2 linked regions of the Lentisphaera araneosa HTCC2155 genome follow. Each later gene encodes a partner of the first gene's protein in a complex. Links are inferred from orthologs where the notes say so. Each region holds a gene or a part of one and is shown on either strand. Other genes may lie near its edges. The genes, in order: uvrA and mfd.

The links.
Region 2: the proteins of uvrA (region 1) and mfd are in contact, whole or in part, in a crystal structure (PDB 4DFC), measured with the Escherichia coli proteins. The link is inferred for Lentisphaera araneosa HTCC2155 from one-to-one orthologs.

What each region holds. Positions count from the first base shown.
Region 1 is NZ_ABCK01000015.1:101,876-117,001, reverse strand. Bases 7,170-10,498 are described here. They hold uvrA (excinuclease ABC subunit UvrA), read left to right. Parts: upstream 7,170-7,478; coding sequence 7,479-10,298; downstream 10,299-10,498. Other genes in these bases: LNTAR_RS15440 (TIGR02450 family Trp-rich protein), read left to right, coding at 10,295-10,492; LNTAR_RS15450 (hypothetical protein), read right to left, coding at 7,170-7,265. Also shown: LNTAR_RS15485 (DUF481 domain-containing protein), read right to left, coding at 1-477; LNTAR_RS15480 (UbiA prenyltransferase family protein), read right to left, coding at 571-1,320; LNTAR_RS25890 (CCA tRNA nucleotidyltransferase), read right to left, coding at 1,321-2,478; methionine biosynthesis protein MetW, read right to left, coding at 2,479-3,075; homoserine O-acetyltransferase MetX, read right to left, coding at 3,068-4,225; biotin synthase BioB, read right to left, coding at 4,203-5,309; LNTAR_RS15455 (SH3 domain-containing protein), read right to left, coding at 5,312-6,553; more of LNTAR_RS15450, read right to left, coding at 6,567-7,169; LNTAR_RS15435 (hypothetical protein), read left to right, coding at 10,874-11,077; LNTAR_RS15430 (cupin domain-containing protein), read right to left, coding at 11,074-11,418; uxaC (glucuronate isomerase), read left to right, coding at 11,604-13,004; LNTAR_RS15420 (SDR family oxidoreductase), read left to right, coding at 13,014-13,841; LNTAR_RS15415 (gluconokinase), read left to right, coding at 13,844-14,323; LNTAR_RS15410 (nickel-dependent putative hexonate epimerase), read left to right, coding at 14,313-15,126. UniProt on the Escherichia coli protein: The UvrABC repair system catalyzes the recognition and processing of DNA lesions. UvrA is an ATPase and a DNA-binding protein. A damage recognition complex composed of 2 UvrA and 2 UvrB subunits scans DNA for abnormalities.
Region 2 is NZ_ABCK01000001.1:364,151-379,660, forward strand. What follows is about bases 8,081-11,793. They hold mfd (transcription-repair coupling factor), read right to left. Parts: upstream 11,470-11,793; coding sequence 8,281-11,469; downstream 8,081-8,280. Other genes in these bases: LNTAR_RS24845 (hypothetical protein), read left to right, coding at 8,081-8,238; LNTAR_RS24850 (GTP cyclohydrolase II), read right to left, coding at 11,496-11,793. Outside these bases: LNTAR_RS01265 (tetratricopeptide repeat protein), read right to left, coding at 1-591; tRNA (adenosine(37)-N6)-threonylcarbamoyltransferase complex transferase subunit TsaD, read left to right, coding at 789-1,856; nth (endonuclease III), read left to right, coding at 1,856-2,494; LNTAR_RS01280 (formylglycine-generating enzyme family protein), read left to right, coding at 2,615-3,442; LNTAR_RS01285 (DUF4136 domain-containing protein), read left to right, coding at 3,439-3,948; mutM (bifunctional DNA-formamidopyrimidine glycosylase/DNA-(apurinic or apyrimidinic site) lyase), read left to right, coding at 3,957-4,787; LNTAR_RS24840 (sensor histidine kinase), read left to right, coding at 4,784-6,823; hisA (phosphoribosylformimino-5-aminoimidazole carboxamide ribotide isomerase), read left to right, coding at 6,795-7,562; more of LNTAR_RS24845, read left to right, coding at 7,546-8,080; more of LNTAR_RS24850, read right to left, coding at 11,794-12,581; LNTAR_RS01320 (3,4-dihydroxy-2-butanone-4-phosphate synthase), read right to left, coding at 12,581-13,663; LNTAR_RS01325 (hypothetical protein), read right to left, coding at 13,764-14,273; hisC (histidinol-phosphate transaminase), read right to left, coding at 14,266-15,375; LNTAR_RS01335 (GSCFA domain-containing protein), read left to right, coding at 15,464-15,510. UniProt on the Escherichia coli protein: Couples transcription and DNA repair by recognizing RNA polymerase (RNAP) stalled at DNA lesions. Mediates ATP-dependent release of RNAP and its truncated transcript from the DNA, and recruitment of nucleotide excision repair machinery to the damaged site.

The sequences.
Region 1 (15,126 bases):
TAGATCAATGCTATAATGCCAAAGCTTAAGAGGTTTCACATAATCTGGGTGTTTGGAGCCAATGGGCCATAAATTTTTAAAATCTTCAGTTGCGACAACGGGTTCGAGTGCTTCAACTTTAGTGGTTTCATTTTCTTCAGTTGGTGCAGTTTCAGACTTTTTGAAATCTTGTTCTTTCACTTGTTTCTTAGGAGTAATGACTGCTTGCCCATTCATGTAATCAATTAAACCAACTACGGTTTGTCGATTATCGTATTCGAGGTTGGCATCTTTCTCTGTTTTAAAAGATTCAACTTTGCTGAGTTTGATGACGATTTCTCCTGCGAAATCAGTCTGAAAAGTAATAGAGCCTTTGGTGATTTTTGTGATTTTACCCGGCAAGACTGCACCATTTTTTAAGGTGACTTCATCAGCAAAGGTAGAATAGAAACTGAGTAGAAGAAGTAAACTTATAGCCTTAAAGTGTGTAAAATTCATGATCCATCCGTTATGTGAAATTATTTTTGAAATTCTCGAACAGTAGTTCTTGTGAGGACTTTAGGCAAGAATAATTGGAGGTTTTTTTTCTTTTTAGAAAGGAGCAATGATAGGCCAAATTAAAGCAAGGTCATATTGAGTTGAATTCGCTCTGAAATACTGGGCAATCAAAAGATGGATATATGCTAGAGAAAAGCCTTTCATATTTATAAAGAAAAACGTGACACTTAATAAAATACATAATCCAATGGCAATAGGAGTGTTTTTTTGAGAGGTGTTGGCGATGGTTTTTATCTTTTGTTTACTATCTCCTAGTTTATCTAAGTCGTCACAGAAAATGACGTTGATGAGGGCGAGTATGAAGCACGAGATGAAAAAAAGTGCGTTAAACTGAAGAAATGGTAAAACAGCAGTTATGAGTGCCCAGGAAAAAGCGATAGAGAATTCTTTAGCTAGGAAGAGTTCTTTGAGACGCTTTTTATAAAAATAGATTTTAGGAGAGAGATATAATAAAGTGGGGATGCTTGCAAGGATTAAAATAAGCCACTGTCTCTTTGTGAGAAAGAAAGATAAGCCTAAACAACAAATCAAGGATGTGATACAGAGTTTTTGAATGAAACCTTGGTGTTTGCGTAAGAAAGACCATCGTTCAGGGTGATTAACTTGATCTTCAGGTGAGTTTTGGTAGACTCGTTCAATATTGTATGTGAAAAAGCAGGCAAAATAAACAAATAAAAAGAGCTGCCATTGTGGCGTTTCAGAGAGGAATGCGTAGAGGCTCGTGACAATACAAGTCACCTGACTTGTGTGGAGAAAAGATGCTTTGAATTTAGCTAAGGACACTTAGCCGATTTTATTTAATATTTCTTCTTTGTTCAAGCCTTCAATCTGAAGGAGGGCGGCTCGATCGAGTATATGGCGAAATTCCGGTCCAGGCTTAATATTCATTGTGTGGAGATCTCCACCATTAATTAAAGGGTTCTTAATTGCTTGGTCAATATCATCCAGCTGATTTAATGTTTGTTCAAGGGCAGGACGTGGTTCTGTTTGTTCAATGACATTATGTAAATAATTAAGTAAACGAGAACTATTATCGCCACATGACTTTAAAATTTGATAAGATTTTTCAAGTGAAAATTCGCCTGTGTTAAAATAAGCAAGATGTTCAACTAATTGACAAGAAAAGCGAATGATGGATCGACTAAGTTTGTATTCTCTACAAATACTTTCGACTTTGTTTTTATCACCACTAGGTCTAACGAGGGCAGCAAAATAAGTCTCGCCATCATATTGAGCTGCACGACCAACTTCTTCCCACCAAAGTTCATTGGCGTAATGATCTTTGGTGCTGTCGAAAAGAACATCCAAGATATTCATTGAGTAAAGAACTTTTAGGAACTCTTCGGCGTGACCTTGAGCTTTTTTGAATTCATCACTTATACGCTCTACTGAAACGTGCTGAGTTATTTTAGGCGCCAGTTCTTTTGCAGCGATAAGTAAATCAGTATCGATTGACATCTTAAGTCGAGAGGCGAAACGAGCCGCACGTATAATTCGCAGGTAATCCTCAGAAAAACGTTCTTCTGCAGTGCCAACTGTTTTCAAAATTTTATTTTTTAAATCATTTTGTCCATTAAAAGGATCAATGATTTTTTTACCAAGAAGAGCAATGGCATTGATCGTAAAGTCGCGACGAGAGAGGTCTTCTTCAATCGTTTTTGAAAAGCTCACATTGGCATTGCGACCATCGCAAGAAACATCAGTACGAAAAGTTGTATGCTCATAAGGCTTACCATCAATTAACACGGTTACGGTTCCGTGCTCTATGCCGGTGTCAAAAGTTTTATACCCAAGTGATTTACTTAGGTCTTTAAAATCGTAAGGATGTATAGCTGAGGCAATATCAATGTCAACTACATCAATACCTAAGAGTCGATCTCGTACAGCGCCGCCAACTATGTAGATGTCTTTGCCGAAGATTTCACAAAAGTCCGGATACATTTAGTGGCTCTCCAGGGTGAAGACACTGAATTCTGAGAATAAATTTTTGTTAAATGACTTTAAAAAATGATCGCCGCCAGGATACACATGAGTAATGCGAAAACTTTCTTTTTCACACATGGAATAAAAATCGCGGATAGAGCCTAGGTGAATATTGGGAGTGTTATACCATTCATAGGGAAGATGTTTAGTGTTGGGCATCATTCCCTTGAGAGTGATTTGGAGTCGTGACTTCCAGTAAGCTAGGTTGTGCACAGAAACAATAACTTTCTTCCCAACTCGTAGTGCTTCTCGAATGAGTTTGTCAGGGTTGTGAACTTGTTGCATTGTTTGACTAATTACGACAAAATCAAAGCTCTTATCCTGGAAAAAACTCATGCCTTCTTCAAGGTCGAGTTGTAGGACGGGAACTGCGTTGGCAATACAGTCGATGACTTCTTGCTGACTCACATCAATCCCTTGGACTTCGCAAGATTTTTCAAGTTTAAGGTGTTTGAGTAATTTGCCTTTGCCGCAACCAAGGTCTAGGACACGAGATTTTTCTTTGATTAAAGATGTGATGATCGAGAAGTTGGCATCAAGTAATTGTTTATGCATTGGAGCAACTCTCGAGTTGTTGTTCAAGGAAATTGCCAATGATAGGAGCGAGTACGTCAACTTCTAGCAAAAAAGCATCATGACCTGCATCGCTTTTGATGTTACAATAAGTTGCTGTGCGATGATTTTCTGCTAAAGCGTTAACGATTTCAACTGATTGATACGGCGGGAAAAGCCAATCACTAGAAAAGGAGATGATACAAAATTGACAAAGACTCTTAGCTAGAGCTTGTGCAAGGCTTTTGTCTTCACCTTCCTCAGCTAAATTAAAATAATCCATTGCACGGGTGATATACAGGTAGGAATTGGCGTCGAAACGATTAACGAATTGGCGACCTTGGTAATTAAGATAGCTTTCCACTTGGAAATTGTGGGTGAATTCGTAATTAACATCATCCATTTCTTGGAGTTTACGACCAAATTTATTTTGCATCGAAACATCAGATAGATAAGTCATATGCGCAATCATTCGGGCAATAGAGAGGCCTTTTTCGGGTTGAGTTCCTTTCGGGTAATTGCCGTCATCAAAGTTTTCGTCTTTGATGATGGATTCACGTCCAACCCAGTTGAAACCAATACTCAACGGAGAACATTGAGCAGCAGTTGCAATAGGGATGCATGAATGAACTTTTTCAGGGTAAGTTACCGCCCATTGCAAGGCTTGCATGCCACCTAAAGAACCACCTGCAACGGCCAACCATTTTTCAACGTCTAGATGTTTCATAAGTTCATTTTGAACGTTGACCATGTCGTAGATAGTTGTCATGGGGAAATCTAAATTATAGCTTTCTCCAGTTTCAGGAGAAGTAGACTGGGGACCCGTAGTTCCATAGCAGGAACTTAAGATGTTACTGCAGACGATAAAATACTTATTTGTGTCAAAGCTTTTTCCCGGGCCAACCATTTCGTCCCACCAACCAGGCTTGCGGTCATCTTCTGAATGTCGGCCAGCTACATGTGCTGAGCCCGTAAGGGCATGGCAAATAAGAATGGCATTACTTTTTTCAGCATTGAGTTCACCATAGCTTTCATAGCAGACTTGAACTTCGTTGAGATTTTTGCCACAACGAAGTCGAAAGGGCTCCTCTTTTGAAGCGAAGCTGAAAAATTGTTCTTTGACGAGCATTTTAGCTGCAGGTGCTTGGGGCACAACCTTCGGGTTTAGTTGTTTTTGGATTTAGGATTGAAGGATTATCATCAATCGAAAACTTTTTAGAGGAAGCTTCATCATCTTCGATATTGAAGGCTGCTTCATTTTCAATTTCAAAACCAGCATCTTTAATGAGACGGAAAACTTTATTTTTGCGATCTCCGCGAGTGACTAAATAACCTTCCACAAAAACTGAGTTGGCGGCGTAGAGTGCAAGACTCTGGAGTCCACGTAAATGACCTTCACGACCACCACCCATACGGATTTCAGCTTTTGGATTGAGGAAGCGGAACAAGCAGAGGATGCGAACGCAACGAATTGGGTCCAGTTGGTCGAAGTCGAAGATGCGATTGCCCTCAACAGGAACGAGAAAATTCACGGGGATAGAAGGAACGCCCAAGCGACGGACTTCGAGAGCAACATCGACGACGTCATTATCGCTTTCACCCATACCAGCAATCATGCCAGAACAGTTCTCTAAACCAGCTTTGCGCGAATTGCGCAAAGTTTCGAGACGATCTTCATAAGTGTGAGTGGTGACGATTTCTGGTGTGTGAGATTCAGAAGTGTTGAGATTGTGATTGAGGCGATCGAGACCAGCATCCTTGAGTTTTTTTGCTTGTTCGTATTCAACGAAACCGGCAGATAAACAAGTCTTAATTCCCACTTCATCCTGGATTCGCTGGATGATATTTGCGAACTGATCCGTTCGTTTGTCATTTAAACCCGTACCAGACGAAACCATGCAATAACGGTAGACACCGCGCTCTTTGGCTTGACGAGCTTCTTCAACAATCTCGTCTTCTGGCTTTAAAGCATATTTATTGACGGGGAGGTCTGAATCCTTTGATTGTCCACAGTAACCACAGTCCTCAGGGCAGAGGCCATTTTGAACATTGTTGATTTGGTGGATTTTAACTTTCTTACCAAAAGTTTTCATGCGAACATCGCCAGCAGCAGAGGCGAGTTTGAGAAGGTCAATTTCTGGGGATGCAAGAATTTCTAAGCATTCTTCACGGCTAAAGTCCTCATTAGCGAGAGCTTTACTTGTCCAAAGTTGGTATTTATTTGACTCTGAAGTCATTGTTACTTCCTAATGATTTTATATTTGTCCATATGGAAAACAGGACGAGACCAGCCTTCCTTACGTTTTTTTATTCCAGTCATGGCGATCTCCTGCTCATACAAAGTGTGCAGGTTTTCTACCTTGCCGATTACATAGCACAGAGGATAATACTCTTTGTCAATTTTTACAGCCAAAGCGAAATCAACTATTTGTCTATCTTCTTCTCGAACTGGCATGATGATACCTTTGATAGCCGTTTGCCCTTGCTGGACAAGGAGTTCAATCTCATCGATATTCCCTAATTGAGCAGTGATTTCTTCTGAGGCTTGGATTTCGAATTCATCTCGGCTGATGTCATTTTCAACATTGTTGACCACTTCGATTTTTTCTTTGCCTCTTAGGATATCTTCATTTTTCTCATAAATTTCTTTTTCAGCTTGGTTAATTTCGCTGATTTTGTTTTCATTATTCTTTTTTAACTCAGTTAATTTCTTCTCAAGTTCGTCACGCTCTTTTTCGGCTTGTGCGATCTCATCACGAAATTGTTGTTCGATTTTTGCGAGTTCAGCACGTCGCTCATCAAAGTTATAACTCTTTTTAATGGCCGCATTAACCTCTTTACTAACTTCATTGTCAGCAGTTGGATTCGCTGGTTTTATGGGGATAGCCTTAATATCCTGAGTTTCAGTTTCTTCGACTTTTGCGGTCTTAGTTTCAGTTTTATCTATTTTGACAAATTGTTTGCTGACCCAAGCGTTCATCCAGGGTTGAGCTTTGATTTTTAACCAAGTATTATTTTTGCGATAAAGGACTTCAACTCTTGCTCCTACGGGCGCCGTGCCCAGTGGAGAAAATTCAATTCCTGCTCCTGCATAGGCTTGAACATTCTTAGGCTTTACTTTGCCTTCTTCATCAACGTGCTTGGCAGCAATCCACGCTGAGCTGTGTTCGGGGGCAACAATTTGTAGCCAATCATCAGTTTCTTTAATAATTTCAACTTTGCTATCGCGTTTGATGCGATCAATAATTTCAAAACGAACAGAAGGGCGGGCGCGAACATTGAGGCGATTTGTAATAACCACCCCCTGTTGACGTTCGAGGACGATTTTAGCAGGAGGCTCAACTTTTTCTTTTATTGGAGCGACTTCGTTTACAGCTTTTGGCTCAGTCTTTGGAGCTTCAATACCTTCAATGACAGGCTGTTCGTTGGCAAGGCTAAATAAATTTAAAAGTAGACAAATGGATAATAAAATATATTTCATGGTTTAGGGAATCCTATTTGAGGATAAGTAAGGCAAAGCATAGAGTCGCGAGCTCAAGGTATTCTCGGTGACTATTGATTTGGTCTTCGAATTCTAAGTTTTGCAGTTTAGTTTTAAGGTAGGGAGAAAGGAAATAGATGCCTGCAAAGCAGAGGGCTACGGGAACGATCTGTTCAGTAAATAAACAAGGAATGACGGCACAGCCAATCGTTAGGTAGAGGCACATATTTTGAATGTTGGCATCTTTGTTTTTGAGTTCTGCTAAGAATCTAACACTTAAAGTATATGCAGGAAAAAGAGGTACGAGAATGAGCCACCAACTTAAGCCTTTATGGAGTAGATAGGCAATGGCGGCTAAGCGGAATAAAATAACAATTTGAGTGATGGCGACGGGGGCTTGAGAAAGCTTCAGGTCATGGGCTTTGTTGATGGAGTTGCCAAAGTTGAGTATTTGGAAATTATTTGACCAAGATAAGAGGGCGTTGATGATAAAACTTCCAAGAATCACGGCACCAGCATTGGATTGTTGCTGGAAAAATAAAATAATCTGCGCACAGAGCCAGAGCGCAAGGCCATTGATAAATCCAGCGATGGGAAGGTAGACACAGTTTTCACAGTTAAATTCACTGACTTGATCGCGTTTGTGTCCAGAGAAGATTGCCCATGCGCGCTGTAGTGCTTCTAGGTGGCTATTATTTTCGAAGGTTTTCAAGATTTGCTATCTCCATAATGTTTCGGCTAAGTTAGCACGAAGAGCTTTTTTATCACCTAAAGAATTTCTCGCTTTATTGAAAAAAGCCTAGAAAGTCAGCAGTCTAATCACTTCGAGATGACAAATTAATCTTTACATGGCCTTTTTGCGCTGGAGAATTGATATATTCAGCCAGTCTTCCATATTTAGTGAATTAAATTTAAAGGACTTCAAATGGAAGATATTTTTATTAAAGGGGCTCGCCACCACAATTTAAAAAATGTGGATGTGCGAATTCCGCGAAATAAGCTAGTGGTTGTCACCGGCCTGAGTGGTTCAGGTAAATCATCTCTCGCTTTTGACACGCTCTATGCTGAAGGGCAAAGACGTTATGTGGAGAGCTTGTCATCTTATGCACGTCAATTCATGGATCAGATGGAAAAGCCGGAAGTAGAGCAAATCACGGGGCTTTCACCCGCTATTGCCATTGAGCAGCGTGGGGGCGTGGGTAGTCCACGTTCGATTGTCGCAACAAGTACTGAAATCTATGACTACTTGCGATTGATGTATGCGCATGTGGGTAAACGTCATTGTCCTCAATGCGGTGAACGAGTTCAGAGTCAGAGTGCCGAAGCGATTGTGCGCAAAGCGCAAAGTTTTCCTGAAGAGAAAAAAATGCTTATCCTCTCTCCCTTAGTTGAGGGAAGAAAAGGTGAACACAAGGAAGTTTTTGAAAAAGCCGTGCGCGACGGTTTTGCTCGCGTTCGCGTAGATGGCGAAATGTGTCGTTTAGAAGACGTGCCCAATTTAGATAAAAATTTCAAGCACAATGTCGACCTTGTTGTGGACCGTATCAAAACGGGCTCAAAGAGTAGTCGTCTGACTGATTCAGTGGAGACTGCGCTCACTTATGGTGGCGGCTCGATTATTTTTCAAGTAGAAAATGAGCAGGGGGAATGGGATGAACACAAGCTTTCAGAACATTTAGCTTGTGATGCCTGCAATATAAGCTTTTCGGAACTGCAAGCACGTGACTTTTCATTCAATAGTCCCTATGGTGCTTGTGGAGAATGTCATGGTTTAGGGTCTGTTCAGACTCTTGATATCGACATGATTGTTCCCGATAAACGCAAGCCAGTGAAAGATGCTTTCCCATTCTGGAAAAAAGGTCCTCGCCGCTTGGTTTTCTACTACAAGAATTTACTTGAGTCAGTTGGCAAGGCCTATGACTTTGAACTGACCACTCGCTTTGAAGACTTAAGCGAGAAACAACGTGATGTCTTGCTTTACGGTACCGGAAAAGCTATCCGCATGGTGTATAAGAATGCTGGACGTTGGTATGATGTCAATAAACCTTTTGAAGGTGTAGCGCGAAATATCACTCGGCGCATGAATGAAACGGGTTCAGATCGTCAACGTGAAAAAATTCTTAGCCTCATGGTTCGACGCGAATGTGGATCATGTCACGGGGATCGCCTCAAACCGGAATCATTGGCGGTCACTGTCAAAGATATGCCCATTAACCATTTTTTACGCATGTCGATTGCGGACGCCGCAGAATTCATCCAGAATCTAGACTTTAATGAAACCGAAAAAGTCATTGCAGGAGAAGTGAGTCGCGAAATTGATTCACGCTTAGGTTTTCTTAACGCTGTAGGTCTTAATTATCTCAACCTCAATCGTGAATCTTCTTCTCTCTCTGGTGGGGAAGCGCAGCGAATTCGCTTAGCGACTCAGTTGGGGGCGGGCTTAGTGGGAGTTCTCTACATTCTAGATGAACCGAGCATTGGTTTACACCAACGCGATAACGACAGACTTTTAGCTACCCTAGAACATTTACGTGGTTTGGGAAATACCGTTGTTGTTGTCGAGCACGATACAGACACCATTTTACGTGCGGATTATCTCATCGACATGGGGCCCATGGCAGGTCGCTTAGGTGGTGAAATTGTTTTTGCAGGTCCGCCAAAAGAAATTATGAAAGCCGATACACTTACGGGCCAGTACATGAGTGGCAAGAAGGAAATCGCGATTCCCGCAAAGCGAGAAAAGGGCAATGGTAAGAGTATTAAAATTAAGGCTGCGGCAGAGAATAATTTACAGAAAGTGAATGTGAGCGTGCCGCTAGGTAAATTTGTCTGTGTGACGGGTGTTTCGGGTTCGGGTAAATCAACACTTGTTCACGAAATTCTCAAGAAAAGTATCAACAAGCATTTAGGCATTGGGCGTGAACGTCCAGGAAAAGTTCGTTCGGTTGAAGGTCTAGAAGAAATCGACAAGCAGATCGTAATTACGCAGTCACCCATTGGCAAAACTCCTCGATCAAACCCTGCGACGTACACGGGAGCTTTTGATCAAATCCGAACTCTTTATGCCTCCACACCAGATGCAAAGGCACGGGCTTATAAACCGGGACGCTTTAGTTTTAATGTCAAAGGTGGCCGTTGCGAAGAGTGCAAAGGCGATGGTTATCGCAAGATTGAAATGAACTTTCTTCCGGACGTTTTTGTGGAATGCGAAGTTTGTCGCGGGCGTCGCTACAATACCGAAACTTTGAGTGTGCTCTACAAAGGTCGCAGTATTGCCGATGTTTTAGAAATGACCATTGACGAAGCCTACGAGTTCTTTGATAAGGTGCCGAAGCTCAAAAAGATTTTGGGGACATTAGAAGAAGTCGGTTTGGGTTACTTACACATGGGACAAGCGGCAACGACTTTATCGGGTGGTGAGGCCCAACGTGTGAAATTAGCTTCTGAACTTTGTCGTATTCCACGTGGTCATACGATGTATATTTTGGATGAACCGACAACGGGTTTGCATATAGCCGATATTGATCGACTCTTACAAGTACTTCATCGTTTGCGTGATGCAGGTAATAGTTTGATTGTCATCGAGCACAATTTAGACGTTATCAAGACTGCGGACTGGATTATAGATATGGGACCTGAAGGCGGTGCCGGCGGCGGTCAAGTTATGGTCAGTGGGACACCTGAAAAAGTTGCGAAGTGCGCAGCATCATTTACGGGTCAGTATTTGAAGCCCATACTGAAATGATGGATTTTAAGCACCTTTTAGACTCCAAGTGGACGGCGGTCGAAATTATTGATCGTCAAAAGCATTTTACGGTGATTGCTACGAATGAGAAAGCAAAAACGGCTCAGCTCAAACCTTTATTAAAAGGTAAGAGCCGCGCCGTTAGTTTAGTTGAGTTGCGCAATCCGCAAAAATGGCAGAGTGGCTGGCTTTAGAAATTAAAAAGGGACGACTTCAAAATTTGTGTTAACGTAGATTTTCTCTATATAAAATCTGTCATCAAGATCCTCATGGCTTAACTGGTCTTGCTCTTCCCTAACACAAGAAAAGCAAAGAAAGCAGATAAATAGTAAGGCCAATATTATTTTTACGCTCAATTTCATACACTAAATATCCTAATCATAAGTAATCAATTGAGTGTACTTCAATAAAGCTCAATGAGACAGAAGTTATTTTCTTTGGAGATCATTGATCTAGTCAATAATTATAGATCTATTTATCATATATCTTAATAATTATATTTATCCTCGCTGAAAAGAAGTCATTGAGATCCAAAAGAAATGGATTAGATTGACTTAAATTATGAGGAAATAGATATGTCCAATCAAGGTTCTACAGGAAATGTTTTAGCTGCGATCTGTAGCTTTTTTATCCCCGGACTAGGTCAATTAGTCCAAGGGCGCTTAATGAAAGCCGCCATCCATTTTGTTTTATGTTCTTTACTTTGGATTATTTTGTTGGGTTGGATTGTCCACATTTGGTCAATTTGGGATGCAGCCTGCTGGAAACCTAAGTCTTAATCAAAGTATTCGTCGTCGGGGTCGAAAGCGGGAACGGGGATATTGACTATTTTCATTTTACCAATGGCGCTATGACGGCAACCTGGTTTGATTAGTATAGTTGAATCCTTGCGAACGGGGATGAGTTCGCCATCGAGTTCCATGTGACCTTCACCTTCTAAAATGAGATAGATTTCGGTCATCTTTTTGTGGTAGTGCAATTCTGAATCTTGCTTAATGTCAACCATATGAATGCTGGCAATTTGATCGGGGTCATCTGTAAAGGCGCGACGTGTGGTCCCGCAAGGGCAATTCACTGTATAGAGCTCATCAAAATTCACCACAGAATAATTTTTATCCATAAATCAACCTTTTTGTTTTTAAGGTACAATGGTGTTTAATTGCATGCAAATAATTCAAATACTGGATTTTGAATAAATTTGCCTAAAAGGAATAATTGCGTAAAAACCTATATAATTTCGTATTTTGCAAATTGTGAATTTGTCCCACTATCTTTAGTTTAGCTCAAACAAGTAAGGATTAAGAAATGAAAAAATTTATGGATGACAATTTTCTGCTGAGTAACGCGGTGGCAGAAGACCTCTATCACAATCATGCGGCTAAAATGCCTATTATTGACTACCACAACCATTTACCTCCAGAAGATATTGCTAGCGACCGTTGTTTTGCCAATATGGCAGAGGCGACTTTAGAAGGTGACCATTATAAATGGCGCGGAATGCGCAGCAATGGCATTGAAGAGCGCTTCATCACTGGCGATGCCAAGCCAGAAGAGAAGTGGCAGAAATGGGCTGAGACCATTCCTTTCACCATGCGCAATCCCTTGTATCACTGGCAGCACCTTGAACTGCAACGTTATTTTGGTGTTAATGATTTACTCAATGGTGATAAGGCCCGAAAAATTTATGAGACATGTAATGAACAACTGGCGAATCAATCGCATTCCTGTAGGAATTTGCTAAGACAGCAAAATGTCGAGGTTTTATGTACGACTGATGATCCAGCGGATAATTTGCAGTTTCACCAAGTTTGCAGTGAAGAAATCGAAGACTTTAAAGCTTTGCCAACTTTTAGACCTGACAAAGCTTTAGCTCTGGATGATTTATATGCTTGGAATGAATGGATTGATAAACTCGCACAGATTGCGGATCAAGAAGTCAAGAGTTTTGACGGTGCCTTACAGGTGCTCAAAGATCGCCACAACTATTTCCACGAACGCGGTTGCCGCCTCTCGGATCATGGTTTACCAAGAGCTTATTACACGGACTATACGGCGAGTGAACTTGATGCGGCCTTCGCAAAAGCTCGTGCCAAGACGGAGCTGAGTGATCAAGAAAAAGAAATTCTGTGTACAGCTTTTATGCAGGGATTTGGACGTTGGAATGCCGAGAAGGGCTGGGCAATGCAATTGCATTTAGGCCCCATGAGAAACAATAGCACTCGCCGCTTTGAAACTGTGGGACGAGACGCGGGTTTTGACTCCATGAATGACCTACCAATTGCTGAAAAACTCTCGCGTTTTATGGATAGTCTCGATGTGAAAAATGAGCTTCCCAAAACGATCTTGTATAACCTCAATCCGAAAGACAATGCCGTTCTCGGAACAATGATTGGCAATTTCCAAGATGGTGGACAAGCCGGTAAAATCCAGTTTGGTTCAGGTTGGTGGTTTCTCGATCAACTCGACGGAATGGAGAAGCAAATGAATGACCTCTCTAACTTCGGCCTCATTAGTAAATTTGTGGGCATGTTGACGGACTCGCGTTCTTTCTTGTCCTTTCCTCGGCACGAATACTTCCGTCGCTTACTCTGCGACTTATTTGCGCGAGATGTGGCCCAGGGGAAACTACCTGATGACCGCAAGTTCTTGGCTCAGTTGATCGAAGATATCTGTTATAATAATGCGAAAAATTACTTTAAATTTTAGGAGAAAACAATGAGTTTAAAAGATAAAATATGTGTAGTGACTGGCGCGGCTGGAGTTCTTTGTTCAGCACTTGTGGAAGCTTTATTGGAAGAGGGTGCAAAAGTCGCACTTCTCGGTCGTACAGAAAGTAAATTAATTGATCTTAAGAATCGTTTGGCGGATAAGGGCTATGATCAAACTCTAGTAGTAGCCGCCGATGTGCTCGATCCTCAAAGTTTAAAACTAGCCAAAGAAAGTATCAACAAGAATTGGGGTCCGGTTTACCTTCTCGTCAATGGAGCGGGTGGCAATCATCCAAAAGCAACTGCACCCGCAGAACAAATGGGCGATGACACAGCCATGGAAGATAGCTTCTTTGGACTTGATGCCGATGCTTATTCTCAGGTTTTTGATTTGAATTTCAAGGGTTCATTTATCCCGGCACAAATCTTTGGGGAAGACATGATCGAAGTGGGTGAGGGAAATATTATCAATATCTCCTCCATGTCGGCATCGCGTCCGCTAACAAAAGTAGGCGCTTATTCAAATGCGAAAGCCGCCGTGGATAGTTTCACTCAGTGGCTCTCGGTTCATTTGGCGGAGAAAAATATTCGTGTCAATGCTATTGCGCCGGGCTTTTTTGTGTCCGATCAAAACCGTTTCCTACTCTATGAACAAGATGGTGAAACCCTTACAGCACGTGGACAAAAAATTATTAATAATACGCCGATGCATGAGTTCGGTGAGCCTGAAGATCTCAAGGGTTCAATGAAGTTTTTAGCAGGGCCAGGATCGCGTTTTATCACGGGTATCGTCTTGCCAGTTGACGGCGGTTTCTCAGCTTTCTCAGGAGTTTAAGCATGGTTTTCGTGGTAATGGGGGTGAGCGGCTGTGGAAAATCTACCATTGGAGAAGCTTTGGCAGACTTACTCAATTTCCCTTTTCATGATGGTGATGACTTCCACCCCAAAGCGAATATTGACAAAATGTCATCGGGGCAAGCTCTTAATGACGATGATCGTCAACCTTGGTTAGATATTTTAGCTGTTAATATCCAACTTTGGAACCGTGGCGAAGGTGCGGTTTTGGCTTGTTCAGCACTCAAAGAAAAATACCGCGAAACTTTATCGAAATTTGGTGAGGTGACATTTGTTTATCTCAAAGGAAGTCGCGAAGTTATCTTAGAAAGAATGAAGCAACGCGATCACTTTATGAAGCCCGAAATGCTCGACAGTCAATTTGCCACATTAGAGGAGCCTCAAGAGGCACTTACGGTTGATATTAGTCAAAGTACGGATGAGATTATAAAAGAATTACAGGAGAAGATCAATGTTAATTAATGATGGTTCAGCAGAGAGAGTGATTAGCCGTGATGAACTTCACGCTCATCTTGATCAATTTATTAAAGTTCATGCCGAGGGTGTTCGTCGTTTGCTTCTACTGCCACCCGATCATACGCGTTTGAATTCCCGTGCAGGTGAGATTACGGCCTATTTATACCAGCAACTCAAAGACCGCTGTGAAATCAATATTATGCCTGCTTTAGGAACTCATGTTCCGATGACACCTGAACAATTGCATTTAATGTTTGGCAAGGACATACCTTTAGATTCTTATATGCCTCACGATTGGCGCAATGCCCTAGAAATTTTGGGTGAATTATCTGCCCAAAGAATTCAAGAACTCTCGGAAGGCAAGTTAGACTTTCCTATGGAGGTCGCGGTTAATAAAGAAGTTCTCAATAATTATGACCTAATCATTTCTATTGGACAAATTGTTCCTCACGAAGTGATTGGTATGGCCAATTACACCAAAAACGTGATGATTGGTGTGGGCGGTGGCGATACCATTAATAAATCTCATTACCTTGGTGCAGTCTACGGAATGGAGCGCATTATGGGTGAGACAGATAGTCCTGTTCGTCGTGCGCTCAATGAAAGCTACGACCAATTTGTCCGTCCTCGCGTTAACCTACAATTCATCCTTACCGTCATTGCTAAAGAAGATGATGAACTTGTCCTACGAGGTCTCTACTCCGGAGAGAACGATGATGTTTTTGAAACCGCTTGTGAACTCAGTCGTGAAGTTAACCTCGACAAGCTTGAGAAACCCATAAATAAATGTGTGGTTTACCTCGATCCAG
Region 2 (15,510 bases), on another replicon or contig:
AAGGAGCTCCTCATTATTTGTTTTCTCGTTCTGAACTTTGACTTCAGCTAGATCCTTTTCCAAACTTTTTATGGTGAGCTCTAATTTACGCTTTTCTAAAATAAGTTTTTCTAACTCACCTTGAGATTGTGAAGATTGCCCTGCAGACATTTGAGCTCGTTTCAACAAAGCCTTTGTCACTTCTAACTCTCGTTTATTCTTTTTGTTTTCATGATAAACCTTAAGCATCGCTTTAGCATACTTATCTCGCTCAGCACGAACTTTAATTAACTCTGAGTTATTATTTGATCGTGAAGATGTTTTATTACCTGAAGTTTGAAGGTTTTTAATCTCATTCATTTTATCCTTACACTCATTAACGTGGTAATTTACTGAACTGGTTTCCCACTGAGGGTAATCTACCGTTATTTTCAGGAACTTTGCTAAGGCTGTACTATAAGCAGAATCTGCTTCTGAGTATTGAGATTTTTTAAAGTGAATCTCAGCTTTATCGAAATCTTTAAAAGCATTTTTCCACATGGAATCAGGCGTTTCACAGAAAGCTAAAAAATTAAATAAAATTAGAAAGATAAAAACTAAGGGCTTGTTCACAAATTAATCCGCATTTTTTTTAAACAGAGCAACTTTAGAAGCCTGCAGAGCTAATGTCAATTACCAATAGCCATTCGAAGTCGAGAGTTTAACATAATAAGTGTGTATTTTTTATCCTATTTTCTAAATGATCATGTTTGTTGACACATGGATAAATGTTTATATCTTGCAATATATTTTATTATCAAGGGTAGAAAATGATTATTTTAGGAGTTGAATCCAGCTGCGATGAAACTGCAGTCTCTCTAGTGAGAAATGGCCACGAAGTTTTAGCCAATGCCATTTCTTCACAAATAAAAGACCATGCCAACTATGGCGGCGTGATTCCAGAATTAGCCGCTCGTGAACATTTAAATAATGTTCGTCCCACTTTAAATGAAGCTTTAGAAAAAGCAGCGCTTAAACTAGATGACATCGATGGAATTGCGGTCACCGCACAACCTGGACTCTTACCCGCCCTTCTCGTCGGTGCAGGTTTTGCCAACGGACTTGCACTCTCCCTAGGAAAAAAAGTTTGTGGCATTAACCATTTAGCCGCTCATATCTATGGTGGCTTAATAGAGCGCCAAGATATCCTTAGTAACCCTAATGCCTTTCCTTTATGTGCCCTGCTGATTTCTGGGGGAAATACTCAACTCTTTATCATTAAAAAAACTGGTGATTGTGAATTGGTAGGTTCAACCATTGATGATGCAGCTGGAGAAGCCTTTGATAAAGCCGCAAAAATCCTTGGACTCCCTTACCCTGGGGGACCCATTATTGACCGACTTGCGAAAAGTGGTGATAAAAATAAATATAAATTCCCTCGATCTTTTTTGCCCAAAACTCGTTCTTATAGCGAAGAACATAAACTCAACTTTTCTTTCTCAGGAGTCAAAACCTCCTTGCTGAATTTAGTAAAAAAGAATTGGAAAGACGGTATGGTTCCCGATGGCGACCTCCCCGACTTATTAGCCTCTTATCAAGACGCCATTGTCGATGTACTTTCGACCAAATTAAAAATGGCTGCCGAAAGCTACGGGGCACGAACATTATTACTTTGCGGAGGCGTTGCCTGTAACAGCGCTATTCGTGAACGCGTTCAAAAAATGGCGATTCAAACAGCTAAAGAACTTGTCTTAACACCTCCTAAGTATTGCACCGATAATGCTGCAATGATTGCAGGCTTGGGTTATCATTACCTAAAAGACCCCAACTTTACTGGCGACTTTGTCGAAGCAAGTGGCCGCGCTCCTATAATCGAAAAACTTCCTGTGTTCAACTAATGAAAAAATCAGAAAAAGTTGCTGATATTTTAAATATTTTGCAAAAACTTTACCCCAAGCCTCCAATCCCACTCAATCATAAAGACCCCTACACTCTTTTAATTGCCGTCTTGTTATCAGCTCAATGTACCGATGCTCGTGTGAACACATTTACCCCCGCACTCTTTGAATTAGCCGATAATCCATTTGACATGATGCACAAAGATGTCGACGATATAAAAGCTATCATTCGCCCCTGTGGACTTTCACCACGTAAATCGAAAGCCATTAGTGAACTCTCTAGGATTTTAGTCGAAAAACACCAAGGACAAGTTCCGTGTGACTTCGATGCACTAGAAGAACTTCCAGGCGTCGGACATAAAACGGCTTCAGTAGTTATGTCTCAAGCTTTTGAAGTCCCAGCTTTTGCCGTCGATACACATATCCATCGTTTAGCTTACCGATGGGGCTTATCTACAGGTAAATCTGTTGAACAAACAGAAAAAGATCTCAAGCGTCTCTTTCCAAAAGAAACTTGGATTGCCCTCCATTTGCAAATCATTTATTTTGGCAGAGAATTCTGCCCCGCTCGTGGTCACGATCCCCAAGCATGCCCTATCTGCAGTATTTATGGACGTAAAGGTATAAAGAAATCATAGATGATTTTTTATTAAGCAGAAGAACCTTACAACTTAGTTAAAATATAATTAAGAAATTTGGTTTGCGAATAAGTCATGCTAAAGTGTGCGAATTTAAAATAAATAAGGATATAATATCTAATGGAATTAGAGAATCGCGGCCCAGTTGGCCCTTCAATCATTGATGATTACCCAAGAGAAGATTTTGGTGATTTTTTCGAAATGGAAAACGTTGAAATTCAAATGAAAAAAATCACTTCTGGCTCTTACTATAAAGGTAAAGATGACGGCCATGTAAATGAACGCCCTCGTCACCGTGTACATATGACTCGTTCTTTTTGGATGAGCTTACATCCTATTACTGAATTTCAGTACCAGGAAGTTATCAAAAAGAATCCAAGTATGTTTAAAGATCAAGAAGGCTCATCTAACTATCCTGTTGAAAAAGTGAGTTGGGACAATGCTGTGACTTTCTGTAAAAAACTTACTGAACTCGAACGCGAAGCTGGTCGCTTGCCAGAGCCTTACGTTTACCGTTTGCCTACAGAAGCTGAGTGGGAGTATGTTTGTCGTGGTGGTTCAGATGAAGATTTTGTCGAAGATATTGAAACAATTTCTTGGTACTTCAAAAACTCAAACGAAAGAGCACACGAAGTTGGTACTAAAGAGCCTAATAACTGGGGCTTTTACGATATGCAGGGCAATGTTTGGGAATGGGTCATGGATGGCTGCGACTTCCAAGAACTCGAATACTATGAGAACCCTGCTCACCAACTCCAAAAAGTTGATATTGATGATGCTGTGAACCCATTTAACAAAGATGGTGCAAATAAAATTGCTAAAGGTGGCTGCTGGCTCTTAGACCCTGCTGCTTGTCGTCCTTCTGCACGTTTCATTAACCCACCTGATTCCAAGTACTTCGTTCTTGGTTTCCGCATTGTCTTAGGTGAGCCACTAAGTAAAAAATGAAACATTTAGTTTTTATACTAAGCTTTGTTTTACTAAGCTCATGTAGCTCAGTAAAATATGACTTCCAACCTGGTATTGACTTTTCTCAGTACAAAAGTTTTTCTTTTGTACCCAGCATCAAAAGCAAGACCCTTAATCGCCAACGTTTAGAGACATCTTTAATCAACGGCTTGGAGTTAAAAGGCTTAGTATTTAAACCAAAAGCATCTGTGGCTGACCCTGCAGACTTAGTCATTAAACCACGTTATCAAATCGTCACAAATGAACGCATGGTGACCGCTCACGGTGGTCTCTATCACCGTAGTTATTATGCTGGTACTGATTTTTACTTTGTGGAAAGCCAAGAGCGATACTTAGTGATTGAATTTGTCGATACTCGAAAAAACGAAGTCATTTGGCAGGCAACCTCCTATGGCTTTAATGCGATTACTTTTTCACAAGAAAAGTTTCATCGTATCGTTAGCGACATGCTTCAATATTTTCCACCTGATCTCACTAAAAAATAAGTTGAGCAATGCCTGAACTCCCAGAAGTTGAAACAGTAAAAAATGCGCTTGCGCCCTATATAGAAGGTGAGACGATAAAAAGTTTTCACTTCTATACACCTCGCTTACGGCAAGAATTAGATGCTGCTTTATTCAACAAAACATTTTCAGGCAAAAAGATCACTCGTTTAAAAAGAAGATCAAAATACCTTCTTTTTGAATTTGATGATCAAAAATGGATTCTTTCTCATTTGGGAATGACTGGAAGTTGGCGCATTTGTAAACTCACTGAAGAGCGAAAAAAGCATGAACACATTAGTATTCGTTTAGATAACGATCAAGAACTACGTTATTGTGACCCAAGGCGTTTTGGTGAGTTTCGCGTAATTACAGCTCCCTTAGATTCGACAACTGATCCTCAAGCCCTTTCTCATTTAGGACCTGAGCCCTTTGACGAAAGTTACAGCCAAGAATACCTCTGGGATTTATCGCGTTCCAAAACCAAACCCATAAAAAACTTTATCATGGATCCCCGAACCGTTTGCGGCATTGGCAATATCTATGCGAGTGAAACACTTTTTCGCTGTGGGATTTCTCCTTTGCGCAAAACGCAAAAACTTAGAAAAAAAGACTGTCTCAATCTAATTAATCATAGTCAGTCTGTGCTTCAAAGTGCTATTGATGCAGGCGGCACTACAATTATTGATTTCCAAGCGCCCGATGGCAGTGAAGGTTGGTTTCACCAACAACTCAATGTCTATGGCCGTGAAGGTGAGGATTGCGTGCAATGCGACAAAATAATCAAACGCATTGTCCAAGCTGGTCGATCTAGTTTTTATTGCCCAGGGTGCCAGAAATGAATAATCACTTTATGGAGATGCTCCCAGCTCTGAGCCTTTGCTTCTTAGAGCTTACTTTTCTTGCAGTATTGATTATCTCCATGCACTCCTTAAGAAAGGTTATTGGTCTCACTTCCTATTACATGGTCGTTAGCTTCATCCTCGTATTTGCTCAACTTGTTAACGCTGCTGACATTAGCTTAGTTTACGAATTCATTGACGTTCAGATGAATATTTCTTCATCGCTTTTATTAACGACTTTCATGGCGTCATTACTCATTACCTACACACTAGATGGACCGATTGCCGCTCAACGATTAACAGTAGCTTGTGTTGTTGTATCTGGTAGCTTCTTTCTACTTAACACCATCAGTCAGACTCAAACACAATGGTATGGCTTTATGGTAGATGCTGAGAAGCGCCAGTTCTTTTTTGAGTTCTTTGAAAAAATACGTATTAATACCGCCGCTTCACTTGGTGCCATTGTCGCAGACTTACTCGTCTTACCTGTGGTTTTTCAAATTTTCAAAAACCGTAATTTCGGGACCTATTTTAGTGTTGTCATCTCTTTTCTTTTGACACAAGTCGTCGATACCTACGTATATAGCCTAATCTCAAACTATCACTCAGATCAATTTTGGTTGAAGATGAATCAACTGTTCGTCTCACGTGCGTTTATTATTATATGGCTAAGTGTTATTGTCACCATTTACCTGAGGCTTAATGAGTATGGTAAAAAAGATGGGGAAGAACGTAACCCTATGGATTTTTTACGCGCTATTTTAAGTACTTATTCTTATGGAAATCTAATTAGCCAACACTCACGTGATTGGGAGGGCCGTTTTGCTCTCTTTGTCGAAAATAGCCCTGACCTAATCTTTTTAGTTAATTCCAAAGGTTACCCTACCGATGTTAACAAAAGACTTATTTTACGCTCAGGACATCCCTTTCATAAGCTTCAAGAAACTCATATGGATGATATTCTTCTCGATATAGAAGGTTGCCCAGATAAGATATTTGAAGATATCATTAAAAATCGTATGAGTTTTAAAGAAATTTGGAAAGCAACTGAAAACTCGCCTGAAATGCGTGACTTTAATTTTGAGTCAATTATTAAATCTACTGAAGATGAATATATATCTATCGACTTTATTGCCTCCATTTTATATGCAGGTAAAACAAAGCTTATCCTACTGACAGGTCGTGAAACAACGGCCCGTCATCAACTAACTCATCAACGTGACCAACTCACTAACCAGGTATCTCATCTGCAAAGACTCGAATCTGTCGGTCGCTTAGCGGGTGGAGTTGCCCACGATTTCAACAATTTATTACATTCCATCCAAGGTTCTCTTGACTCATTTGACAATAAGTCTGACTTAAATGAAAAAGAACGTATTGTAGGGAATATTCGCTACGCAGTAAACCGTGCTTCTGATCTGACTTCAAAACTCTTGAGCTTCGCTAAAAAAGGTAATTTTGAACTTAAGAAACTCAAAATCGAAGATGTCTTAAATTCGAGTTGGGAACTATTTAAACCGAGTTGCACTACACAAATTAAAATCAAACTCCTCAACTCACCTGACCCAATCTATATCCGCGGTGATAGAACCCAACTTGAACAAATGATTCTCAACCTACTGATCAATGCTCGCGATGCTTTAGAAGATGTAGAACGCGCAAAAATCACCATGCGTTGTGAATTGGCTTATGAAAATACTCAGGGCTGGGAACATGCTGCTGAAAACTTGATCCCTAGTAATTATTGTTGTATAAGGGTCAAAGATAATGGAAGTGGTATTCCAGAAGATGTCATGGAAAAAGTTTTTGAACCTTTCTTCACAACTAAACCAGTGGGTAAAGGTACCGGCATGGGGCTTTCTATGGTTTTTGGTACTGCTTCAAGCCACAATGGCTGGATACACCTTGAGAGTGTTGTTGATAAAGGTACTGAGTTCTTTATTTTCCTCCCCTTATACAATGCACCGAGTCAAGAAAATATAACACGATACGATATGGAAATAGAAAATGTTCAGACCTTGCATAGACCTTCATAATGGACAAGTAAAACAAATTGTGGGAGGAACCCTCGATGATTCTGAGTCTCCTGACACTAATTTTGTTTCCGAAAATGATTCAGCCTATTATGCTGAACTCTACCGTAAAGATAGCTTAAGTGGTGGCCATGTGATTAAGTTGGGCCCAGGCAATGATGAAGCCGCAAAAAATGCTTTAAAAGCCTGGCCAGGCGGACTGCAAATTGGCGGTGGCATCAATGATCAAAATGCTCGATTTTGGTTAGACCAAGGCGCTTCTCATTTAATTGTAACCTCTCACGTATTTTCAAATGGTCAGTTTGATCAAGGAAAGTTAGATGAGCTGGTTAAGATCACTGGAAAAGGTAAACTCATCCTCGACCTCTCCTGCCGCATTAGAGATGGCAAATACTGGATCGTTACTGATCGTTGGACCAAGTTCACAGAAACGGAACTCAATGAAAAATCACTCGACTTTTTCTCTCAGTACTGTGACGAGTTCCTCATTCACGCTGTTGATGTGGAAGGCATGTGCAAAGGAGTAGATATGAATTTAGTCGAACTGCTCACAGATAAGTCACCACTCATTTCTACTTATGCGGGAGGTGCAAAATCACTAGATGATCTTGAGAAAATTACGAATTTAAGTCAGAATCGCGTTCATTTAACTATTGGTAGTGCTCTAGATATTTTTGGTGGCAAAGACATCAAATATACCGAAGCCCTTGCCTTCAACAATCAGTATGAGTCGTCTCTATAAATTCCTCGACAATCCTGATTTTTTTGCGAAGCTCGCAAATTCAGGTTTATTGATTCTTGGGGATCGTGAGAAGCATGGTTTCTCCTGCACTGAAAACAATAAGAAACTCTTTTCTTTTCGTCTTCCACTCTCTTACCCTGCTCCCCTAGATGGACAAGCTTTGTTTGAATACCTTAACACTGTTCAACTGACGGATGACGAAGATTATATTATCCTTCTCATGGAAGCGGGTCGTGCAGCCGTCGGATTATATAAGGGTGGAAAGCTCATCGATCATAAAAACATACGAAAATACATGGTTCGCAAGAAACAGGGCAAAGCTCAAATCAGTCATTTAAAGAGCAAAGGAAAATCGCGCTATGGCTCTCGCCTTAGGCTAAGAGAATCCGAGGCTTTTTTTGATGAGATTTTAGAAAAGCTATTTAGTGAAGATTATAAATTCATTTCAAGTATTTATTATCATTGTCCCGTACGCCTCAAGGCTTGTCTAAATGAAGCGGCTGAAGACCTAAAGTTAGATCTTAATCAATTCACTTGGAAACGCTTAGCTACTGATATTAAGGAATGTAGTTTTAATGAGTTTAAACGAGTCAGTTCAGAACATCATTATTGCCGCTTTTTACTGGAAAACGAACATTCAAAAACCCCCTCAATCCCAGAATATAAAAAACTCTAATCACCAAGGATTACTATTGTAAACTAATAGTTTTTTAGTCAGTTAAACAAGTTTAACTTTAAAACGTTTCGCAATATTTCTTAAGCCTTGCTCCACTTCATCTAATGCCGCATAGCCTTTTTGTTTTAATTTGGGGATTTTGCGAGCCTCGCAATAGAGACCGTCATTGCCTTCAAGGTAAAGCGAGGACTCTTTGATCTCACATGAATGAAACTCTAGTAAGTTACATAAAGATTTGATTTTGTGAATCACCACATAAGCTTTTACTTCGCTCGTAAAGTTTCCAAAACGATCTTTGAGTTCATCTTCTAAACTAATAATTTCATTATACTTCACTGCTGTAGAAAAGCGCTTATACATTTCTAGGCGAACATCATCTGATTCTATATACTGCGGTGTCAGTGCCACGGGGATTTTATTATCAATAGACTGAAAACCATAATGAATAAAATCGGCGCTAAAACTAGTACTTGTGTCTTGATGAATACTACCCTTTAAATCTTCGACTGATTTTTTAAGAAGTTGACAATATAATTCAAAGCCCACGGCAGCAATATGACCACTCTGTTGCGAGCCCAACATATTCCCCGCTCCACGAATCTCGAGGTCACGCATAGCGAGTTTAAAGCCTGCTCCAGGATGAGTGTGTTTGCGAAGAGCGCTAAGTCTTTCTTTAGCATTATCCATAATAGCTTCATCACGAGGCATCAGTAAGTAACAATAAGCTTGACGATGATCACGCCCTACACGGCCGCGAAGTTGATAGAGTGAGGATAAGCCAAAGCGGTCAGCACGATCGATGACCATTGTATTGGCATTGCGTATATCCATTCCTGACTCAATGATTGTTGTACAAACTAAAATCTGCCCATCTCCATCGGTAAATTCATTCATCACCATCTCGAGTTCTTCTTCATCCATCTGACCATGACCAATCAAAATATTAGCTTCTGGAAATTGCCTCTTCAGTTTAAGAGCCACATTTTCAATAGTCTTCACACGATTATGAAGATAATAAACCTGCCCTCCTCGCTCCAGTTCACGCCTAATGGCGACCTCTATGATTTCATCATTTTCTTTTGTCACAATCGTACGTACAGGTTTACGGTTATGCGGCGCCGTCAAAATTGTCGAGAAATCTCTCAAACCCGTCATGGAAAGATAGAGTGTCCTTGGAATTGGCGTTGCCGACATGGAGAGGATATCCACATTGACTCGCATGCGCTTCAAAGCTTCTTTACTTTCGACGCCAAAACGTTGCTCTTCATCAACGACCAATAAACCCAATTTTTGAAAGTTAATATCTTTTTGCAATAAACGATGAGTTCCTACCACAATATCGACTTCACCTTCAGCCATTTCTTTTAAGACTTGTTTCTGATCTTTTTTACTGATAAAACGACTCAAGGTCGCAATCTTAATCGGAAAATCTGACATCCTCTGAGAAAAAGAGTGAAAGTGCTGTTGAGCCAAAACTGTCGTTGGCACCACTATTGCGACTTGATGAGAACTCATGACAGCTTTAAAGGCAGCTCGCATGGCAACTTCAGTTTTACCAAAACCCACATCACCGCAGAGTAAGCGATCCATTGGTTTAGCTCTTTCCATGTCCTTTTTGACTTCTTCTATGGCGCTTAGCTGATCGGGAGTTTCTTCATAGGGAAAACTCTCCTCAAAAAGACTTTGCCAATGATTATCTTTGGGAAAAGAAATCCCCTCGCTATGTTCTCGAGCGGCTTGAAGACGAAGTAACTCAGCTGCGTAGTCTCTGGCTGAATTTTCGGCTTTATCTAAAGATTTTTGCCAAAAGCCTGTCCCCAAGCGAGCTAATTTGGGTACGGATTTTTTGCCGCCGATATAACGCATCAATAAATGAGACGAATCGAGTGGTAAATAGAGTTTGCGATCGTCAGCAAATTCTAAAAGAAGAAACTCTTGGGAGTTTTTCACTTTAATGCCTAAGTAGCGGCAAATTCCGTAGTTTGCGTGCACCGCAAAATCACCTTCGTTGAGTTCTGGCTCATATTCTAAATTCTTCTGAAGTTGAGAGCTATACGACACATCTTTCGTTTCTTCAATTGGTCGTCCAAATAACTCTTGCTCACTAAGTACAGCATATTTTAACTCTGGTACAATAAAGCCGTAGTGAAGTGAGACAGGGTATAATAACAAATTCTTTTTATTACCGAGTTCGAGGACTTCATTTAAACGTTCTACTCCTGCTTCACTGCCACAAAAAACATGGACAGACCAGGACTTATTAATCCAGGACTTAACTCGATCAATCAGAAACTTTTGATGCGCTTGGTGAATTGACCTTTCCACTTCAGGTAATGTACTGCGATAGACAGGTGCTAAAGCAGCTACAGGAAAATCTTTAATATTATAGTCAGCTTGTATATCTATATCGGACACAAGTTCAATGGAGTTCTTAATTTCATCCCACAAGCTAAGTTGGACCTTTTCCTGATATCGCTCAAGATGTCGATCAATTGATTCTTCTTCCACAACACAAAGCTTAAAGCCTTTTATATACTCCAAGATACCTCGAGGCTCTAAACCACACTTTTCTACTGGGCTCACTTGGTATGATTTTGCATCGGCAATTGATTTTTGTGAGTCCACGTCGAATAAACGAAGCGAATCAATTTCATCATCAAAAAAATCTATGCGGACAGGAAACTTTTGATCAGGTGAAAAAACATCTAGAATGCCGCCCCGAAGACTAAATTCTCCGGGTAAGCTTACTTGGGCTTCGTTATCAAAGCCCATCTCTGTGAAAATTTCGCAAAGCTTCTCAGGGGCATATTGCTCATCGGCTAGTTTCAGTATTAAACTTTGCGAATTCAGCAAACCTGGCGGAGTCACGGCGCAAAGTAATGAGGCAACTGAACAGATAAGAACTTGAGGCTCACCACGGTTTTGCAACAATTGATTCAGTGTACGTGAGCGTTCTAAATCTATATCATATTCAACTTGATCAGAATTGAATTCTGGGTAGAGGAGTAAGTCTACATTCGGTAATAAAGATGCACTTTGATATTTCTTGAACTCATTAAAACAACTTTCTGCTTTCGATGACGTTTCAAAAACACAAAGCAACCTTGTGTGATCACTCACATTTTTAGCTAGAGCTAAATTTACGAGCTCTGGATCTGAAAGCTTTGTTTCTTTTTGATTGGGGAGGGATTGGAGTATTTCGTCAAAATTTTTAACAAATGAATTAAACACAATGAACTCCTACAGGGGAATAGAACCTAAATTCTATGTCCCATACGATCTCGTTTAGTGTCCAAATAACGCTTATTGTGCTTAGAAGGTGGAATGATGTGAGAAACCTGTTGTTCCACGGATAAGCCATAACGATTCAAACCGGTGATTTTCGCAGGGTTATTCGTCAATAATTTAAGCGGTTCAAATTTAAGGTAGTTAATTATTTGAGCACCGATCAAGTAATCCCTTGCATCTTCAGGCATGCCAACCGCTATATTGGCATCTACTGTGTCCATGCCATGGAATTGTTGTAAATAATAAGCGTCAAGTTTAGCTTTTAAGCCAATTCCACGACCTTCTTGCCTTAGGTAGACGAGAGCACCATAGCCGTATTCTTTGATTTCCTCTAAACCTTTGCTTAACTGATCTCCGCAGTCGCACAGTAAAGAACCAAAAACATGACCAGTTAAACACTCAGATTCGATTCGTACAAGAGGAGTTTTCTTCTCTTCTTTTTTTTCATCACACACAAAAGCCCAATGGTAGCGAGCATCAATTTCCGAATAGAATGAATAGAGTTTAAAACTACCTTGCTGAAGATCGAGTTCAGTCATCCCCGTCATCTCGATTAATCGTGGATTAAAGAAGCGTGATAAACTCACGTCCTCCTCGTTCAACAATAAACTGGAATCAACATTGACTTTGTTATAAATCTTTGTGTAGATAAGGCAGTGTTCGTCACCTTCAACATTTGAAGCAAACTCTACGATTCGTCCTTCAACTGATAGATTCTCTAATATATCGTGATTTTTTACGACTCGTAAGAGGACTCTATCTTCTGTTTCAGACTGATTATTAAAAACATTAATGAGTCCTTGTGGAGTAAACTCACATGGCAAGACTGTACAATCTTCAATAATCTCTCGAGACTGACAGATTTCACTCTGGTCACTCACAAGTAAAGATAGTGGACCACCATAAGTCATCAAATCAGCTATTTTTAATTCTGCACTCTTGTTCAAAAAACAAAAAGCATAAACATCTTCGGACTTTTCTGCTTTGTAATAAAGCAATTCACCACGACGTAAGTGATCTAACTTTTTTTCGAGTCTATCTTTGAGTTGATTCATTAATACTTCACCTGTTCAACGATTTCTAAACCGTAGTTATTAATCCCAATGAAGCTGGAAGGGCTATTGCTCATAAGCCTCATTTTACGCACGCCTAAATCTCTTAAAATTTGAGCACCCAAGCCATAAGCCATACCATCCTTAGGTCGCAAAGTTTTGATTTCACCATTTTCCATCCATATATCTGTTGGACGCTTAGAGTCACTAAACAAACCAGAATTGGCTGCTTGTTCAGGAGTATTCCTCAAAAATACAATGATGCCCGAACCTTCATCAGCTACTTGTTTCATCGCTCTATTTAAAGATGAACCCTCTTCGTTTTTTAAGCGATTAACAATATTACCAATCGACCATTCACTATGAACTCTTACTAAAACAGTTTCATCTTCATCAAATTTGTCTTTCCCACAAGTTAAAACTAAATCAATCCCCCTAGCAGGGTCGTAAATAACATTATAAACATGAAGTCGAAAGTCCCCGTAATCAGTTGGCATATTTACGATATTGAGAGCTTCTACTAAAGGTTCTTTATTTAAACGATATTCAATAACATCGTTTAAATCAGTAATCGCTAAATCATTATCAGACGCAAAGTACTTAACTTGCTCTTCACTTAAGCCGTTGGCTTCTTCATCTAAAAGTTGACAAAAAACACTTCCTTCTGAGTGCTCCGATAAACGTGCTAAATCATATGCAGCTTCCGCAATACCAGGTTTGACCAAAGCAGCACCATGAGAAATCCAGTTAACTTTCAGAAAACCTGGACTTATAAAATCACCCGCTTGTACATGCTCGTCTATCATCCTTAAAATACAGTGGCAGCGATCGTTAGCGTTTATACCCGTTTTTAAGGTATTATTCAGTTCAAAAGTCTGACGACTTAATACTGAGTTCAAAGGAGATGATTTTTTAAGTGCTATTTGAACTTGGCCACGACAATCGTTCATCATAAAAGTTACATAAGCTGAAGTGCACGCGGCAGCCGCAAAAACAAGGTAATATTTATCATCATCCGCAACGACGACTCGATCCCCTGATTTAAGCTTATCTAAAACTTTTTCTGTATCTCTGTCTAGACTCATTTATAAAATTCCATTAAAAATAATTTACCCTATGTAACCCCAAAAACCTAATAGTCAAATACACTATTGATAACCCATTATCAATAGAATGACTCAAAACTTAAGTTATGATCTTTTCTCCAATCATACAGCAGATCTGGGATTCTGGTCCATCGCCATATTCACATATAATAAAATAAGGTGAACTTGGGCTCGTTTCGCAAAAATAGAGCGCAAAAGCAAAGGGACACTCACCCTCTCCTTCCCAACTATCAATCTTCACTAAACCTCTATATTCGCTTTGTTTTTTGTAAGTAAAATTTTGCTTTTCAACCTGATTAAAAATACTCTTGGCAAAAGTATCGGATTCAAAGTCACCCTCTTCAAATATCCATGGGCAATCAAGAAGGTCGGCGCGATTGCCCATCGGCAAATCGTGATGAAGGTGAAAGTGAAGTGCTGGGAAATCATTTTCGTTACTGACTAAAACATAAAGATCTTCATGCTCATCTCCCAATTCGGAAAAAATATATTTTCCTGCATAGGTTTTCGCTTTTAGAAACACACTGTGTCCCTCATACTGAAATTCAGTATTGGGTTTGTGATTATCTATGAATTGAAAATTAAACATCGTTAGATTGACGCAATTGCTTAATGGCTGAACCAAAAGCTTGATTTTCTTCGGCTGTACCAAAACTTACGCGAATCCAATCGTCTAAAAGATAAGGTTGTAAAGGACGCACAATGACACCAAGTGCCATAAGTTTTTGAGCGATATCACCACCATTCCCAGTTTTAATCAAGACAAAATTTGCGTAGGAAGGTATAAATTCGAGTTCCAATTCATTACAGAGTTGTTCGTAGTACTGTTTCGCTGATCTATAGGCTTCTATTGAGTCTTGCAAAAACTCGTCATCATCGAGTGCGGCAACAGCCATATTTTGAGCTGCGAGGTTGGCGTTAAAGGGTTGGCGTGGTTTGTTTAATTCACTCACTAATTCTGCTGATGCCATACCGTAACCAATTCTAATTCCAGCTAAACCATAAGCTTTTGAAAATGTTCTTAACACTATGCACGTTTTACCCTTCTTAACGAAAGATAAAGTATCAGGCATTTCCCCAAGACATATTTCTGCGTAAGCTTCGTCAAACACAACTAAGACATCATCAGGGACTTGCTCCATGAAGTTATCTATCTCTTCTTGAGAGATCAAAGTACCCGTCGGATTATTCGGATTACAAACAAAAACGAGCGATGTTTCTGGAGTGATCGCTTTTGCCATAGCATCTAGATCGTGCTGAAGTCCAGCTTTCACCGGAACTTCAATAAAATCGCCGCCCATCATTGCAGTGAGGATTTTATATATAACAAATGCGTGTGCTGAAGCTACAACGGCTTTGCCTGGTCCTAAAAAAACTTGTGCTAAAAAAACTAAAATCTCATTGGAGCCTGCACCAAAGATGAATTGATCTGGCTCTAAGTTCATTTTTTTCGAGAGCTTGTCTCTTAGCTCCCAGGCACCAGCATCAGGATATCGGTGTAAGTTTGAAACACATTCAATGAGAGCTTTCTGCGCTTTGGGTGAAACACCTAAAACACTTTCGTTTGAAGCTATTTTTACAATCTCATCTGGGTTCAAACCAAAATCTCTCGCCACATCTTCTATGGGTCGACCCGGCTGATAGGGGCGGACTTTGCTCACAGGCTCGTTGATTTTATCAAGTATTTTCATTACCTTACCTAAAATTGAGTTTATTCTCTGAAAAATGCCCCTAAGATAAAGCTGACTTGCTAACTTTCACTCGGGACTCAAAAAAAGCATGAAACTTTTCAGAACAGAGATTATTCCTCAACAAACTTGTCCCGA